3 regions of the Streptomyces sp. NPDC101490 genome follow, and region 1 is predicted to be linked to each of the others. Evidence: riboswitches for the same ligand, from Rfam matches in the RefSeq annotation. Region 1 holds a riboswitch; each other region holds the start of a gene.

Region 1 (5,410 bases):
CCCCGGGTCCGCGTGCCCGAAGGGCCGCTCCAGGCTCTGCCCCTCCCCCGCCCCGAACCCGTCCGACGAGACGTTGAAGTTCTGCACTCTGAGCAACTGCGCCACGGTTCTTCCTCCCGCGCGGTCGGCACGACGCCGACGGTCAGGAGACAGACTGCCCCGCCGCCCGGAACTCATCGCGCCCGGCTCACCCGTCCGGGCCCAGCACCACCACGTCCTCCACCCGGAACTCCACCCCGACCTCGGCGCCCTCCTCCGGCGCCTCCCGCAGCGGCAGCTCCGCCTCCAGCGAGGGCCCGTCCCCCGGACACAGCCGTACGGCCACCCGGCTGCCCCGGAACGTCCGCGAAGCCACCCGCCAGCCCACGCCCTCCGGCGCGGCCACGATCCGCACCCCGCCCGGCCTGACGAGGAGCCGCCGCTCCCCCTGCGGCGAGCCCTCGGGCACCGGCATCCTCCCCCACACGGTGTCCGCGGCCCGCCCGCTCACCCGCGCCGCCACCACGTTGTCGAAACCGAGGAACCGGGCCACGAACTCCGACGCCGGACGCGCCCACACCTCCACGGGCGCACCCGTCTGGGCGATCCGCCCGTCCCGCATCACCACCACCCGGTCGGCCAGCGCGAACGCCTCGCCCTGGTCGTGGGTCACCGCCAGGACCGTCGTGCCCAGCCGCCCGAACAACTCCCGCAGCTCCACCACGAGCCGCTCCCGCAGCCCCCGGTCCAGCTGCCCCAGTGGTTCGTCCAGCATCAGCAGCCGGGGGCGCGGCGCCAGGGCCCGCGCGAGCGCCACCCGCTGCTGCTCGCCGCCGGAGAGCGCGGCCACGGAGCGCCGCCCGGCGCCCGGCAGCCCGACGAGGTCGAGCAGTTCCGCGACCCGTTCCGCCCGCTCGGTCCGGGGGACGCCGTGCATCCGCAGGCCGAAGCCGACGTTCCCGGCGACGTCCCGCTGCGGGAACAGCTGGTGGTCCTGGAACATCAGGCCCACGCCCCGCCGGTGCACCGGCACCCCGTCCTGGTCGGCCCCGGCAAGCAGCACCCGGCCGCCGTCCAGCGGCTGGAGTCCGGCCACCGCCCGCAGCAGTGTCGACTTGCCGCTGCCGCTGGGCCCGAGCACACAGACCGTCTCGTGTTCGGCGACCGCCAGGTCCACCGCGTCGAGCACGGCCCGCTCCCCGAACCGTACGGTCGCCCCTTCCAGTCTCAGCATCAGAACTCCCCGGAGGTCCGGTCGTTCCGGAGCCGTTCGAGCACCAACAGGGACACCGCGCACACCACCATGAGGATCGTCGAGAGGGCCATGGCCTGGCCGTAGTTGAGTTCGCCCGGACGTCCGAGCAGCCGCGCCACCGCCACCGGCAGCGTCGGGGCGTCGGCGCGGGCGATGAACACGGTCGCGCCGAACTCGCCCAGCGAGACGGCGAACGCGAACCCGGCGGCGACCAGCAGCGCCCGCCACACCAGCGGCAGGTCCACCTCGCGCCAGGCCCGCCACGGCGACGCGCCGAGCACCGCCGCCGCCTCCCGCAGCCGCTCGTCCACCGCCCGCAGCACCGGCAGCATCGTCCGTACCACGAAGGGGACACCGACCAGGGCCTGTGCGAGCGGTACGAGGATCCAGCTGGACCGCAGATCGAACGGCGGCTCGTCGAGCGTGATCAGGAAACCGAAGCCGACGGTCACCGCGGACACCCCGAGCGGCAGCATCAGCAGGGCGTCGAAGCCCCGGACGAGCCGCGCGGCCCGCCCGGCCCGCCCGCTCCGCCAGGTCAGCGCCGCCGCCGCGAGCCCGCCGACGAGAACCGCGATGCCGGTCGCCGCCGCCGCGTACCGCAGCGAGTTCCCGATCGCCTCCAGCGGCGGGACGAGGAAGGTGCCGGACTCGTCCAGCGTGCCGAGGGCCCGGTAGTAGCCGAGGCCGTACCCGTGGGGTCCGGCGAAGGACCGCTCCACCAGCACCCCCAGCGGCAGCAGGATCAGCAGCGCGACCGAGAGCAGCACCCCGCCGAGCAGCGTCCACTGTCCGGCGCCGCGCGGCCGGCGCGCGGTCCGCTCCGGCGGTACGAGCCGCAGCGCCGTCTCCCGGCGCCGTACCGTCCGGGCGTGCACGGCCAGGATCAGGCCCACCGCCACGAACTGCGTGAGCGTCAGGACGGCGGCCGTCGGCAGGTCGAGCAGCCGCGCGGTCTGCCGGTAGATCTCCGCCTCCAGGGTGGAGTACGCGCCCCCGCCGAGGATCTGCACGATGCCGAAGGAGGTGAACGTGAACAGGAAGACCATCAGCGCGGCGGCGGCCACCGAGGGCACGAGGGCGGGCAGCGTCACCGTCCGCCACGCCGTCCACCGCGAGGCGCCGAGGACCCGGGCCGCCTCCTCCTGGCGCGGGTCCAGCTGCGACCAGAGCCCGCCCACGGTCCGTACGACCACGGCGTAGTTGAAGAACACATGGGCGAGGAGGATCGCCCAGACGCTGGTGTCGAGCCGCAGCCCCCACAGCTCGTCCGTCAGCCCGTTCCGGCCGACGAGCGCGAGGAACGCGGTGCCGACGAGGACCGTGGGCAGCACGAACGGGACCGTGACCACGGCCCGCAGGACGCCCTTGCCCGGGAAGTCGAAGCGGGCGAAGACGTACGCCCCCGGCAGCGCGACGAGCAGGGTCAGCGCCGTCGACGCCAGCGCCTGCCAGAGCGTGAAGCCGAGGACGTCGAGGATCTCCGGGCGGGCCAGGGTGTCCCCGATCCGGCCGAGCCGCCAGCTGCCGTCGGGCCGCAGTCCCCGGTCCACGATCGACACGACGGGCCAGGCGAAGAAGACCGCGAAGAACGCGACGGGCAGGGCCATCAGGCCCAGCCGCGTCACGTTCCCTCGGACGTCGCGCCCTACTTCACGGCCAGCGACGACCACTGCTGGATCCACCCGTCACGCTTCGCGGCGATCTTCTCCGGCGCCATCGTCTCCGGCTTGTCCACGACCACGCCGTGCTTCGTGAACAGCTCGGGCAGCACCGCGTCCGTCACCACCGGGTTGACGAACATCTGGAGCGGCATGTCCTCCTGGAACGTCTTCGAGATCAGGAAGTCGATCAGCGCCTTGCCGCCCTCGGGGTTCTTCGCCCCGGTCAGCAGCCCCGCGAACTCGGTCTGCCGGAAGCAGGTGCCGGTGGACACCCCAGTCGGCGCCACCTTCGGCTGCGGCTCCCCGTAGAGCACCTCGACCGGGGGGCTGGAGGCGTACGACACGACGAGCGGCCGGTCGCCCTTGGCCTGCTTGCCCCCGGCCGAACCGGAGAACTCCTGGTTGTAGGCCAGCTCCCAGCTGTCGACGGTCTTCACGCCGTTGGCCCTGAGCTTCGACCAGTAGCCCGGCCAGCCGTCGTCGCCGTACTTGGCGGCGGTGCCGAGCAGGAAACCGAGCCCCGGGGACGACCGCTCGGGGTTCTCCACCACGAGGAGGTCCTTGTAGGCGGGCTTCACCAGGTCGTCGAAGGTGACCGGCGGCGCCAGCTTCCTGTCCGCGAAGTACTTCTTGTCGTAGTTGACGCAGATGTCCCCGGAGTCGACCGGGGTCACCCGGTGCTCCTTGTCCAGCCGGTACGCGGCCGGGACCCGGTCCAGTCCCTTCGCCTCGTACGGGACGAAGATCCCGTTGTCGAGGGCGCGGGACAGCAGCGTGTTGTCGACGCCGAAGAAGACGTCACCCTGCGGAGAGCCCTTGGTCAGGATCTCCTTGTTCACCGCCTCGCCCGCGTCCCCGCTCTTGAGGACCTTCACGGTGAATCCGGTCCGCTTCGTGAACTCCGCCAGCACCTCCTTGGAGGCGTTGAAGGAGTCGTGGCTCACGAGGGTCACGGTCTTCGGCGCGGGCGCGCCGGACTTCCCCGCCGCCTCGCGGGCGTCGTCCGCCCCGCACGCGGCCAGCGTGGTGACGCCCAGCGCCGCGACGAGCGCGACGGCGGCCGCCTTCTTGGTGCTCACTGACATTCCTCCTGGGTGTGACCAGGAAGAGACGCGGCCCCGCCCACCCGGAGGTGGGCAGGGCGCAACAGCTCGAGTTACGACCGAACTTCCTACCCAGAATGACCTGGGCGAGGTTCAGAGGGTCTGCGGCCTGACGGTCACCGCACTCTCAGCGCTGTGGCGCTCCCCTGTCGGAATATGAAGATGTGTTCGACCTCAGAGTACAAGGTCAGCGCTCGGCGGCCGCCAGCTGTCCACAGGCGCCCTCGATCTCCTGGCCCCGGGTGTCCCGCACGGTCACGGGCACCCCGTGCCGGGCGATGGCCTCGACGAACGCCTTCTCGTCCTCGGGACGGGACGCGGTCCACTTCGAGCCGGGCGTCGGGTTCAGCGGGATGAGGTTGACGTGCACCCGCTTGCCCTTGAGCAGCCGTCCGAGGAGGTCACCGCGCCAGGCCTGGTCGTTGATGTCCCGGATGAGGGCGTACTCGATCGAGATCCGGCGACCGGACTTCTCCGCGTACTCCCAGGCGGCGTCCAGGACCTCCCGCACGTTCCAGCGGGTGTTCACCGGCACCAGGGTGTCGCGCAGCTCGTCGTCGGGCGCGTGCAGGGAGACCGCGAGACGGCACTTGAAGCCCTCGTCGGCGAAGCGCAGCATCGCGGGGACGAGCCCGACGGTGGAGACGGTGATCCCGCGCTGGGAGAGGCCGAGCCCGTCCGGCTCGGGGTCGGTCAGCCGCCGGATGGCGCCGACGACCCGCTTGTAGTTGGCGAGCGGCTCGCCCATTCCCATGAACACGATGTTCGAGAGGCGGGCGGGCCCGCCGGGGACCTCGCCGTCGCGCAGCGCGCGCATCCCGTCGACGATCTGGTGCACGATCTCGGCGGTCGACAGGTTCCGGTCGAGGCCCGCCTGTCCGGTCGCGCAGAACGGGCAGTTCATCCCGCATCCGGCCTGCGAGGAGATGCACATCGTCACCCGGTCCGGGTAGCGCATGAGCACCGACTCGACCAGCGTGCCGTCGTGCAGCCGCCAGAGCGTCTTACGGGTGGTGTCGTCGTCGCAGGACAGGTGCCGCACCACCGACATCAGGTCGGGCAGCAGCTCGCCGGCCAGCTTCTCCCGCGAGGCGGCGGGGATGTCGGTCCACTCGGCGGGATCGTGCGCGTACCGCGCGAAGTAGTGCGCCGACAGCTGCTTGGCGCGGAAGGGCTTCTCACCGATGGCGGCGACGGCTTCCTTCCGCTCGGCGGGCGACAGGTCCGCGAGGTGCCGCGGCGGCTGCTTGGCACCGCGCGGGGCGACGAAAGTGAGTTCTCCGGGGGTCGGACGGGCCACGACGGGCGTCTCCTCAGGACGACGAGGTCTGGCACCACCCGACGGGCGGGGAACCACGGCGGCACACTGCCGGAGCCGGGACCTCAGGATCACCCCCGCGGCAGCGGGG
Region 2 (5,410 bases), on a different contig from region 1:
CTCTCGGACGTTTCCATCAGGCTCCAGGTCGGAAGCGACCGGGCCCTGTTCCGGGCCAGCGCGCCACCGCTCGTCGCGTTCCTCGACCGCACGGACAAGCTGGTCCCACTCGGTCAGGAACGGAACCTGGGCGACTTCGAGGACAATCTGGAAGCCGCGCTCGGCCGCATCCTGGCCGAGGAGAGCGCGGGCCCGGCGGCCTGACCGGCGCCCACCACCCGGCACGGGGCACCCTCCCCGCGCCCCTGGCGTCGAGCACGACGACGCCTCCCCCGTGCCCGCACCCACCAGCACGGCGACACCTTTCCCGTACGACCCGGTGTTCGCGTACGACCCGGTGTGCGCGTACCACCCGGTTCTCCCGTACCACCCAGTGCGAACGGGCCTCCCGTCCCAGCTCTGCGCCGGTACCCGCCGTCCCGCGGCCGTCATCTGGCGCGGCGACGGCGTCCGCCCCGCGTGCCGGTGGCCCGCCGGGTGCCCGCTCCCGTACGGTCACCGGCCGCGGTCGGTCCCCCGGCACGACCGGCACCCCCGGCCCGCTCACGGTCGGCGGAGACCACCAGGGCCGCGAGCGCCGTGGTGAGCGGCACGGAGGCGACCAGGCCGATCGAGCCGACCAGCGTCCGGACGATCTCCTCGGCGACCAGCTCGCTGTTGGCCACCGTCCCCATGCTGCTCTGCGCGATCGAGAAGAGGAGAAGCAGCGGAAGGGCGGCGCCCGCGTACGCCAGCACCAGGGTGTTCACGACCGAGGCGATGTGGTCGCGGCCGATCCGGATCCCGGCCCGGTACAGCGCGCGCGGCCCCATGTCCGGGTCGGCCTGGTGCAGTTCCCAGACGGCGGAGGTCTGGGTGACCGTGACGTCGTCGAGCACACCGAGCGAGCCGATGATGATTCCGGCGAGCAGCAGACCGGACATGTCGATGTTCGGGTAGAGGCCGTGGATCAGTCCGGTGTTGTCGTCGGTGTTGCCGCTCAGCGAGGCCCAGTCGATGAAGAGCGACCCGAGCAGCCCGATCAGCAGCAGCGAGATCAGCGTCCCGAGCACCGCGACCGAGGTGCGGGCCGAGAGGCCGTGGCACAGATAGAGCGCGGCCAGCATGATCACGCTCGATCCGACCACCGCTACGACCAGCGGATTCGATCCCTCCAGGATCGCCGGGAGGATGAAGAACGTCAGCACGAGGAAGCTGATGACGAGCGCGACGAGCGCCATCAGGCCGCGCAGGCGCCCGACGAGCACCACCGCGAGCGCGAAGATCCCCGCGAGCAGGGCGATCGGGAGCTTCCGGTTGACGTCCGTCACCGAGTACTGGAGGTCGGGGGGCGCGTCGGGGGCGTACGCCACCACCACGCCCTGGCCCTGGTGGAGTTGACGGGGCGCGTCCGGCTGCACGATCTCGGTGAACCGCCGCCCCTTCTCCGGCCCGCTGGTGACCTCGACCGTCGCCTTCGCGCACTGCCCCCGCCGGGAGTCGACGGCCCCGCGCTCCTCGGGGGTGGAGGTGTCCCCGGTCGGCGGGACCTGTCCGGCGTTCACCGACGCGCAGTCGACGTACTGCACGGAGACGACCCTGCCCTGCTCCGTCTGCCGGTCGAAGCCGACCCCGGTGCGCTCGTGCGCCGGGGTGCCGCCCGGCCACAGCACCACCAGACCGACCACGACGGCGGTGGCGAACGGGATCAGGATCGCGGCGATGACCTTGCGCAGATGACGGGAGACCGGGGCGGCGGGACCGTGGCTGTGGCTGTGCCCATGGCCGTGCCCGTGGCCGTGCGGTTCGGGGGTCTGATGGGGGGAAGTCACCGACCGATCATCGCAAGAACGGCAGGGGCCCACTGTTCAGCACGCCAGGAATGGCGCTAGCGTGGTGGCACCTTTGCACACGCGGGAGCTCGGAGCACCGGGCTGAGAGGGCGCTGAATCACCGTACGCGCGTACTGATGTACGTACGGGAAAGGGCTGCGCCGACCGCCGAACCTGTTACCGGGTAATGCCGGCGTAGGGAGATCGGTCTCATGACCATTCAGGACGCACGCACGCCTGCCTCCGACCAGAACCGGACCGACGGGCAGGAGCGCACGCCCGGTTGGCACAAGGGGTACGTCCAGGGCTCGCGCCCCGACCTCCGGGTGCCGGTCCGTCAGGTGCACCTCACCAACGGCCGGGACGTCACGCTGTACGACACCTCCGGCCCGTACACCGACCCGACCGTCGACACCGATGTGCGACGGGGCCTTCCGGCCCTGCGCGAGAACTGGATCGTCGCGCGCGGCGACACCGAGGAGTACGCGGGCCGCCCGGTCCGCCCCGAGGACGACGGCATCAAGCACACCTCGCCGCGCGGCGGGCTCAAGAACCTCGACGCCGTCTTCCCCGGCCGTCCCCGGCTGCCCCGCCGGGGACGCGAGGGCCGGGCGGTGACCCAGCTCGCGTACGCCCGGCGGGGCGAGATCACCCCGGAGATGGAGTACGTGGCGATCCGGGAGAACGTCTCCCCCGAGGTCGTGCGGGAGGAGATCGCGGCGGGCCGCGCGGTGCTGCCCGCGAACGTCAACCACCCGGAGATCGAGCCGATGATCATCGGCAAGCGGTTCCTGGTGAAGGTCAACGCCAACATCGGCAACTCCGCCGTCACCTCCTCCATCGAGGAGGAGGTGGAGAAGATGACCTGGGCGACCAAGTGGGGCGCGGACACGGTCATGGATCTGTCCACCGGCCGCAACATCCACACCACCCGTGAGTGGGTCCTGCGCAACTCCCCCGTACCGATCGGCACCGTGCCGCTCTACCAGGCGCTGGAGAAGGTCGACGGCAGGGCCGAGGAACTGACCTGGGAGGTCTACAAGGACACGGTCGTCGAACAGGCCGAGCAGGGCGTGGACTACATGACCGTGCACGCCGGCGTACTCCTGCCGTACGTGCCGCTCACCGCGCGCCGCAAGACCGGCATCGTCTCGCGCGGCGGCTCGATCATGGCCGCCTGGTGCCTCGCGCACCACAAGGAGAACTTCCTCTATACGCACTTCGAGGAGCTCTGCGAGATCCTCGCGGCCTACGACGTCACGTACTCGCTCGGCGACGGACTGCGCCCCGGCTCGATCGCGGACGCCAACGACGAGGCGCAGTTCGCGGAGCTGCGTACGCTCGGCGAACTGAACACGATCGCCAAGCGGCACCACGTGCAGACGATGATCGAGGGCCCCGGGCACGTCCCGATGCACAAGATCAAGGAGAACATCGACCTCCAGCAGGAGATCTGTGAGGAGGCGCCGTTCTACACGCTCGGCCCGCTGACCACGGACGTGGCGCCCGCGTACGACCACATCACCTCCGGCATCGGCGCGGCGATGATCGCCTGGTGGGGCACGGCGATGCTCTGCTACGTCACGCCCAAGGAGCACCTGGGCCTGCCGAACCGGGACGACGTGAAGACCGGTGTCATCACGTACAAGATCGCGGCGCACGCGGCGGACCTGGCCAAGGGGCACCCGGGCGCGCAGGAGTGGGACGACGCGCTGTCCGACGCGCGGTTCGAGTTCCGCTGGGAGGACCAGTTCAACCTGGCGCTCGACCCCGACACCGCGCGTGAGTTCCATGACGAGACGCTGCCCGCGGAGCCCGCGAAGACGGCGCACTTCTGTTCCATGTGCGGGCCGAAGTTCTGTTCGATGAAGATCTCGCAGGACATCCGGCGGGAGCACGGCGGCACCCAGCGGGAGATCGAGGCGGGGATGGCCGAGAAGTCCCAGGAGTTCGCGGCGAGCGGCAACCGCGTGTACCTCCCGCTCGCGGACTGATCCACCCGCCCGCCGCCGCCGGTACTGGTGCCGGACACCGGTACCGGCGCGGTCTCAGCCGTCCGGGGTGTCGGGCACGGGGGCGGCGGCGGTGAGGACGTCGTGGAGGAAGGGCACGATCCCGCGCTCGAGGAGGGCCAGGCGCCAGGCCTCCCGGGCGCGGGACAGCTCGTCGTCCTGGTTCCCGCCCACCTCCGCGGGGCTGTTGCGCAGGGCCGTCACGAGCAGCCCCACGGCGGCGCAGAGCAGTCCCGCCGCGGCCACCGTCCCGAAGACCAGACCGGCGGTGAGCAGCGTCGCGCCGAACTCCACGGTCGGGGTGAGGGCGTGCAGGACCGCGCCCGCCAGCAGGAGGATGACGGCCGCCGCGCCCGCGAGGACGGGCACCATGACGGTGAGGACGGCGACGACACCCGCGCCGCCCGGTCCCGGCCGGTCGGCGGTCGAGGGGCGGTTGCCGAGGGCCGCGCGGTGCTGCTCGCGGACCTTCACGTAGTGCTCGTACTCGCTCGCCGCCGCGCTGGTGACCAGCGTGGTCGCGTTCAGCGTGAGGGCACGCAGCTGTACGAGGGTGAGGCGGGTGCCCGCTCCGTCGAGATCCGGACGTGCGTGGGCGGTGTTCAGTGCGTCGTCGAGGACCCGCTCGTACTCGGCGCGGTCCTCGGTCAGCAGGTGCGGAGCCACGTTCATGTGCATCCCCCGATGCTCCGTGGCCGCGGATCAGCCGTGGCGAACGGTCGGTCGAGCGGAAACGGAGGAGAGCCTGCTACCAATGGACCCCGATGGTAGGACGGGGGTGCCACGGGCTGACAGGGTGTTTCCGGAATTCGCCGTCCCCGGATGCGCAGGGTGACGCGTCAGCCGGTCAGGGGCAGTTGGACGACCAGGAGCTTTCCGGCCATGGTCACTCCGCCGTCCATGGCGATGGCGAGGCCCTCGGCGTAGACGTGCGGTCCGTCGACGACCGGTCCCGTGTCGTCCTCGCCGTCCTCCGCGCCGACCTGGCCGAGGAGGTACGGGATGGGGCTGTGGCCGTGCACGATCCGTCGGCCGCCGTAGGTGGAGAGCAACTCCCGTACGGCCTGCGGGCCGCCTTCGTCGCGGAAGGCGAAGCGCTTGGTCAACTTGCGGAAGAGGTCCCAGACCTCGTCGGCGTCGTTCCGGTTGAGGAGTTCATGGACGGTGTCGTTGACGTCCTCGATGGTCTCGCCGTACTCCAGGTACGCGGTGGTGTCGGAGTGCAGCAGGAGGTGGTCGTCCTCCCACACCACGGCGTCGAGCCGGGACATCCACTGGAGGTGGACGTCCTGGAGACGGTCCATGTCGTGCTTCTGCCCGCCGTTGAGCAGCCAGGCGGCCTGGAAGGTGGCGGTGCCCGCGCCGGAGTTGACCGGGGTGTCGCCGAACCGCTTGGCGCCGATGAGCAGCAGTTCGTGGTTGCCCATGAGGGCCTTGCAGTAGCCGCCGGCGGCGGCGGCCTCGGCGGACAGGCGCATGACGAGGTCGATGACGCCGATGCCGTCGGGGCCCCGGTCGGTGAAGTCGCCGAGGAACCAGAGACGGGCGTTCCCGGCGGACCAGTCGCCGTTCTCGTCGATGAGGCCC
Region 3 (5,410 bases), on a different contig from region 1:
CGTCCTCGGCGTGGCAGGAGCGGCCGATCAGGACCCGGTCGCCGAGGATCGCGCGGGCGGCGGGCACGGGCAGGTCGCCCTGGCCCAGGTGGAGCACGTCGGAGCCGATGGCGTGGGCGACATCGGCCCGGTCGTTCACCGCGAGGAGCTTGCCGTGGCGGCGGACCGCGTCGGCGAACACGGCGAGGTGTTCCAGTTCCTCGGCCGCCTCCATGCCCTTGTCGCGGAGCTGGACGACGTCGACGCCGGAGGAGAGCACCGCGTCGAGGAAGGCGGGCAGGTCGCCCTGGCGCTTCCGGGCGTCGGTGCACAGGTAGAGCCGGGCGTCGGCGAGCTGCTCACGAGGCGTGGGCACGGTTGGGTTCCCCCGTCGGTGGCGCGGGGCGCGGCGGCCGGTCCCGGGCGGGGCCGGACGCCGCGACACGCGGGTGGTGTCTTCGGTGCCGGGTCAGAGGGCGAGCGCCTGGGCGCGGCGCTTCACCTCCGTGCCGCGATTCTCGCCGAGGGCCTGCGCGGGCGTGCCCGGCAGGCTCTCGTCCGGAGTGAAGAGCCACTCCAGCATCTCCTCGTCGCTGAAACCGTCGTCGCGCAGCAGCGTGAGGGTGCCGACGAGGCCCTTGACGATCCGGTCCTCCTGGAGGAAGGCGGCGGGGATCTGCAGGGCGTTGTTCTCTCCCCGGCGGACGGCGATGAGCTGGCCTTCCTTGATCAGCTGCCGCACGCGGGTCACGTCGATGTCGAGCATCTCCGCGATGTCGGGCACGTAGAGCCAGGCGGGGACGAGCGCATCGATCTTTACGTCAATCTGGGTCACGGGGACAAGCCTGCCATCCCGGACCGACAGCCGGTAGTCGGGCCCTACCCGACGGCCGCCTTCAGGGGGACGGAGGGGTCCGCCGCGCGGACCGGGTCGACCGGGGTGCCGGTCTCGATGAGCCTGCGGCCCTGGGCCAGGTCGCGGGGGCGGCCGACGGCCAGCAGGGCGACGGGGACCCCGGCGCGCAGCCAGAGCACGGACCAGGCGTCGTCGGCGGGGTCGCCGCGCCGGACGAGCGCGTCCGCGCGGGCGTGGTGGCCGGCGTACTGGACGAAGCGGCCGAACTGCTCGGACCAGAAGTACGGGACGGGGTCGTACGGCCCCCGGTCGGTCCCGGTGATGGCCGAGGCGACGGTGCGCGGGCCCTGGAGGGCGTTGTCCCAGTGGTGGACGAGGAGCCGTTCGCCGTAGCGGGCGGAGGGGAAGGAGGCGCAGTCGCCGACCGCGTACACATCGGGCAGGGAGGTGCGCAGCCGGTCGTCGGCGGTGACGGCGCCGCTCGGGTCGAGGGCGATGCCGGAGCCGGTGAGCCAGTCGGTGGCGGGGCGGGCTCCGATGCCGACGACAACGGCCTCGGCGGGGAGTTCGCGGCCGTCGGCGAGGACGACCCGGCCGGGTGCGACGGTGGCCACGCGGGCGTGGGTGAGGAGTTCGGCGCCGCTCGCCCCGTACCACTCGGCCATGGGGGCGGCGATCTCGGCGGGCAGGATCCCGGCGAGGGGGAGGTCCGCGGCCTCGACGACGGTGACGGGACATCCGGCCGCGCGGGCGGCGGTGGCGAACTCGGCGCCGATCCAGCCCGCGCCGACGACCACGACGGCGCTGCGGCGGGCCAGGACGGGGCCGAGGCGGACGGCGTCGTCGAGGGTGCGGAGCAGATGGACCCCGGGGACGCCCTCGGTGCCGGGCAGGGTGAGGGGGTGGGCGCCAGTGGCGAGGACGAGGACGTCGTAGCCGACGGGTCCCTCCTCGGTGTCGATCTCGTGGGCGTCGGCGCGCAGTCCGGTGACGCCCAGGCCGAGGCGGAGGGTGACGCCGAGGTCGTCGAAGTCGATGTCGAAGGCGGAGTCCTCGGCCTCGCCGAGGAGGACGGCCTTGGAGAGCGGGGGCCGGTCGTAGGGCTGGTGGGGTTCGCCGCCGATGAGGGTGACGGGGCCGGTGAAGCCCTGTTCGCGCAGGGCGACGGCGGTCTGGACGCCCGCCATCCCGGCGCCGACGATCACGACGTGCTGCTGGTCCCGCTTCTGCTCGCTCACCCGGCCACCCTACGCACCTGATGGACCGTCAGGAAGTCGGGGTGGGGCGGGGTCCTGCGGCCGCCCGGCGGCGCGGGCTAGTCTGGCGGGCGTAAAGCACTCGCGGGAGCCCGGACGCACCGGGCTGAGAGGGAGGCTGGGACGGCCTCCGACCGTACGAACCTGATCCGGGTCATGCCGGCGAAGGGAGGGGCTGGACGCCCATGCGTTCTTCCGATGTCCTCGTGGTCGGGGGCGGCATCATCGGCCTGGTCACGGCCTGGCGGGCCGCGCGGCGCGGACTGCGCGCCGCCGTGGTCGACCCGGATCCCGGCGGCGGAGCGGCCCGGGTCGCCGCCGGGATGCTCGCCGCCGTCACCGAACTCCACTACGGCGAGGAGACCCTCCTCGGGCTCAACCTCGCCTCCGCCGCGCGCTACCCCGCCTTCGTCGCCGAGCTGGAGGAGGCCACCGGCCACGACGTCGGCCACCGCGCCTGCGGCACCCTCGCCGTCGCCCTCGACGCCGACGACCGGGCCCATCTGCGCGAGCTGCACGCCCTCCAGACGCGCTGCGGGCTCGCCTCCGAATGGCTCAGCGGGCGCGAGTGCCGCCGTCTGGAACCGATGCTCGCGCCCGGGGTGCGCGGCGGGCTGCGGGTGGACGGCGACCACCAGGTCGACCCGCGACGGCTCGCCGCCGCCCTCCTCGTCGCCTGCGAACGCGCCGGGGTGGTCTTCCACCGCGCCCTCGCCCACGGTCTGACGGTCACCGCCGACCGGGCGCGCGGCGCCGGGCTCGCCGACGGCGGGCACCTCGCCGCCGACCAGGTCGTGCTCGCGGCGGGCAGTCTGAGCGGGCGCCTCGCGGGCGTGCCCGAGGAGGTCCTCCCGCCGGTGCGCCCGGTCAAGGGCCAGGTCCTGCGGCTGCGGATACCGGCCGCGTACGCCCCCTTCCTGTCCCGGACGGTCCGTGCCATGGTCCGGGGCAGCCATGTCTACCTGGTGCCCCGTGCCAACGGCGAGCTGGTCGTCGGCGCCACCAGCGAGGAACTCGGCTGGGACACCACGGTGACCGCGGGCGGGGTGTACGAGCTGCTGCGCGACGCCCACGAACTGGTCCCCGGCATCACCGAGCTGCCGCTCACCGAGACCCTGGCGGGGCTCCGCCCCTGCTCTCCCGACAACGCGCCCCTGCTGGGCCCCACCGCGCTGCCCGGCCTGCACCTGGCCACCGGCCACCACCGCAACGGGGTGCTGCTGACCCCCGTGACCGGCGACGTGATGGCCGAGGTCCTCACCACCGGCGTCCTCCCCGAGGAGGCGCGCCCCTTCTCCCCCCGCCGCTTCGCCCCCGCCCCTCCCGTACGCCAGGAGCAGCCCGCATGATCGTGTCCGTGAACGGGGAGGCGCGCGAGCTGCCCGGCCCGCTCTCCCTCGACGCCCTCGTCGCCACCCTGACCACGGCCCGCTCCGGGGTCGCCGCGGCCCTCAACGAGACGGTCGTGCCGCGCGGCGAGTGGGCCACGACCCCGCTCGGCGAGGGCGACCGGGTGGAGGTCCTCACCGCGGTCCAGGGGGGCTGAGCGCGATGTCCGACGACGTGTTCGTCCTCGGGGGCGCGGAGTTCTCCTCCCGGCTGGTCATGGGTACCGGCGGGGCCCCCAGCCTCGACGTCCTGGAGCGCTCCCTGACCGCCTCGGGCACCGAGCTGACCACCGTCGCCATGCGGCGGCTCGACCCGACCGTGCGGGGCTCGGTCCTCTCCGTCCTGGAGCGGCTCGGCATCCGGGTGCTGCCCAACACGGCGGGCTGTTTCACCGCGGGCGAGGCGGTCCTGACCGCCCGGCTCGCCCGGGAGGCGCTGGGCACCGACTGGGTGAAGCTGGAGGTCGTCGCCGACGAGCGGACCCTGCTGCCGGACGGGGAGGAGCTCCTCGCCGCGGCCGAGACCCTCGTCGACGACGGGTTCACCGTGCTCCCGTACACCAACGACGACCCGGTCCTCGCCCGGAAGCTGGAGGACGTGGGCTGTGCGGCGATCATGCCGCTGGGCTCCCCCATCGGCTCCGGACTCGGCATCCGCAACCCGCACAACTTCGAGCTGATCGTGGAGCGGGCCGGGGTGCCGGTGATCCTCGACGCGGGCGCGGGCACCGCGTCGGACGCGACGCTCGCGATGGAGCTGGGGTGCGCGGCGGTGATGCTGGCCTCGGCGGTGACCCGGGCGCAGGAGCCGGTCCTGATGGCGTCGGCGATGCGGCACGCGGTCGAGGCGGGCCGGCTGGCCCGCCGGGCGGGCCGCATCCCGCGCCGCCACTTCGCGGAGGCGTCCTCCCCGGTGACGGGCCGGGCCGACCTGGACCCGGAGCGCCCGGCCTTCTGAGCGCCCCGGCGGGACGCTCGTCACAGCTGTGCCCCGGTACCTCGCGGCCGGGCGGGCGCCGGGCCCGCGGCTCGTAGACTCGACGCCGTGGACACGACCCTTCAGGACCCCCTCGTCGGGCGGCTGCTCGACGGCCGCTACCGCGTCGACGCGCGCATCGCCGTCGGCGGGATGGCCACGGTCTACCGGGCCGTCGACACCCGTCTCGACCGCGTCCTCGCGCTCAAGGTGATGCATCCGGCCCTCGCGGTCGACGCCGAGTTCGTCGGGCGGTTCATCCGGGAGGCGAAGTCCGTCGCCCGGCTCTCCCACCCGAACGTGGTCGGCGTCTTCGACCAGGGCGCCGAGGGCGCGTACGTCTACCTGGCGATGGAGTACGTCGAGGGCTGCACCCTGCGGGACGTGCTGCGCGAGCGCGGGGCCCTGGCGCCCCGGGCCGCCCTGGACATCCTGGAGCCGGTCCTCGCCGCGCTCGGCGCCGCGCACCGGGCCGGGTTCGTGCACCGGGACATGAAGCCCGAGAACGTCCTGATAGGGGACGACGGGCGGGTCAAGGTCGCAGACTTCGGCCTGGTCAGGGCGGTGGGCTCGGCGACCGCCACCACCGGTTCGGTCCTCGGCACGGTCTCCTACCTGGCGCCGGAGCAGATCGAGCACGGCGCCGCCGACACCCGCGCCGACGTGTACGCCTGCGGTGTCGTCCTGTACGAGATGCTGACCGGCGGCAAACCCCACGCGGGCGACACCCCCGCCCAGGTGCTCTACCAGCACCTGCACACCGACGTGCCCGCGCCCTCCCGGACCGTCCCCGGGCTCGCCCCCGGACTGGACGGACTGACCGCCGCCGCGACCGCCCGCGACCCCGAAGCCCGCCCGTACGACGCCGTCGCCCTGCTCGCCCTGGCGCGGGAGGCCCGTGCCCGGCTGACCGACGAGGAGCTGGACGCGGAGCCGCCGCGCTCCCGGTCCGGGG

What was found. Region 1 has a riboswitch for thiamine pyrophosphate ahead of ACIRQY_RS24405 (thiamine ABC transporter substrate binding subunit). Riboswitches for the same ligand answer to the same signal wherever they lie in the genome.
Region 2: linked by a shared signal. The riboswitch ahead of thiC (phosphomethylpyrimidine synthase ThiC) and the one ahead of ACIRQY_RS24405 (thiamine ABC transporter substrate binding subunit) in region 1 are both predicted to bind thiamine pyrophosphate.
Region 3: linked by a shared signal. The riboswitch ahead of thiO (glycine oxidase ThiO) and the one ahead of ACIRQY_RS24405 (thiamine ABC transporter substrate binding subunit) in region 1 are both predicted to bind thiamine pyrophosphate.

What each region holds. Positions count from the first base shown of each region.
Region 1 covers NZ_JBIWNI010000015.1:74,673-80,082, reverse strand. Annotated here, with positions in the region: gene ACIRQY_RS24420 (dihydrofolate reductase family protein) at 1-105, opposite strand, end outside; gene ACIRQY_RS24415 (ABC transporter ATP-binding protein) at 188-1,213, opposite strand; gene ACIRQY_RS24410 (ABC transporter permease) at 1,213-2,844, opposite strand; gene ACIRQY_RS24405 (thiamine ABC transporter substrate binding subunit) at 2,883-3,983, opposite strand; TPP riboswitch at 4,049-4,159, opposite strand; gene rlmN (23S rRNA (adenine(2503)-C(2))-methyltransferase RlmN) at 4,189-5,301, opposite strand.
Region 2 covers NZ_JBIWNI010000005.1:209,931-215,340, reverse strand. Annotated here, with positions in the region: gene ACIRQY_RS14030 (SsgA family sporulation/cell division regulator) at 1-204, shown strand, start outside; gene ACIRQY_RS14025 (YibE/F family protein) at 429-1,811, opposite strand; TPP riboswitch at 1,883-2,030, shown strand; gene thiC (phosphomethylpyrimidine synthase ThiC) at 2,024-3,805, shown strand; gene ACIRQY_RS14015 (hypothetical protein) at 3,860-4,501, opposite strand; gene ACIRQY_RS14010 (metallophosphoesterase) at 4,663-5,410, opposite strand, start outside.
Region 3 covers NZ_JBIWNI010000003.1:356,200-361,609, forward strand. Annotated here, with positions in the region: gene thiE (thiamine phosphate synthase) at 1-355, opposite strand, end outside; gene ACIRQY_RS09240 (Rv2175c family DNA-binding protein) at 449-814, opposite strand; gene ACIRQY_RS09245 (NAD(P)/FAD-dependent oxidoreductase) at 859-2,073, opposite strand; TPP riboswitch at 2,166-2,279, shown strand; gene thiO (glycine oxidase ThiO) at 2,277-3,440, shown strand; gene thiS (sulfur carrier protein ThiS) at 3,437-3,637, shown strand; gene ACIRQY_RS09260 (thiazole synthase) at 3,643-4,437, shown strand; gene pknB (Stk1 family PASTA domain-containing Ser/Thr kinase) at 4,525-5,410, shown strand, end outside.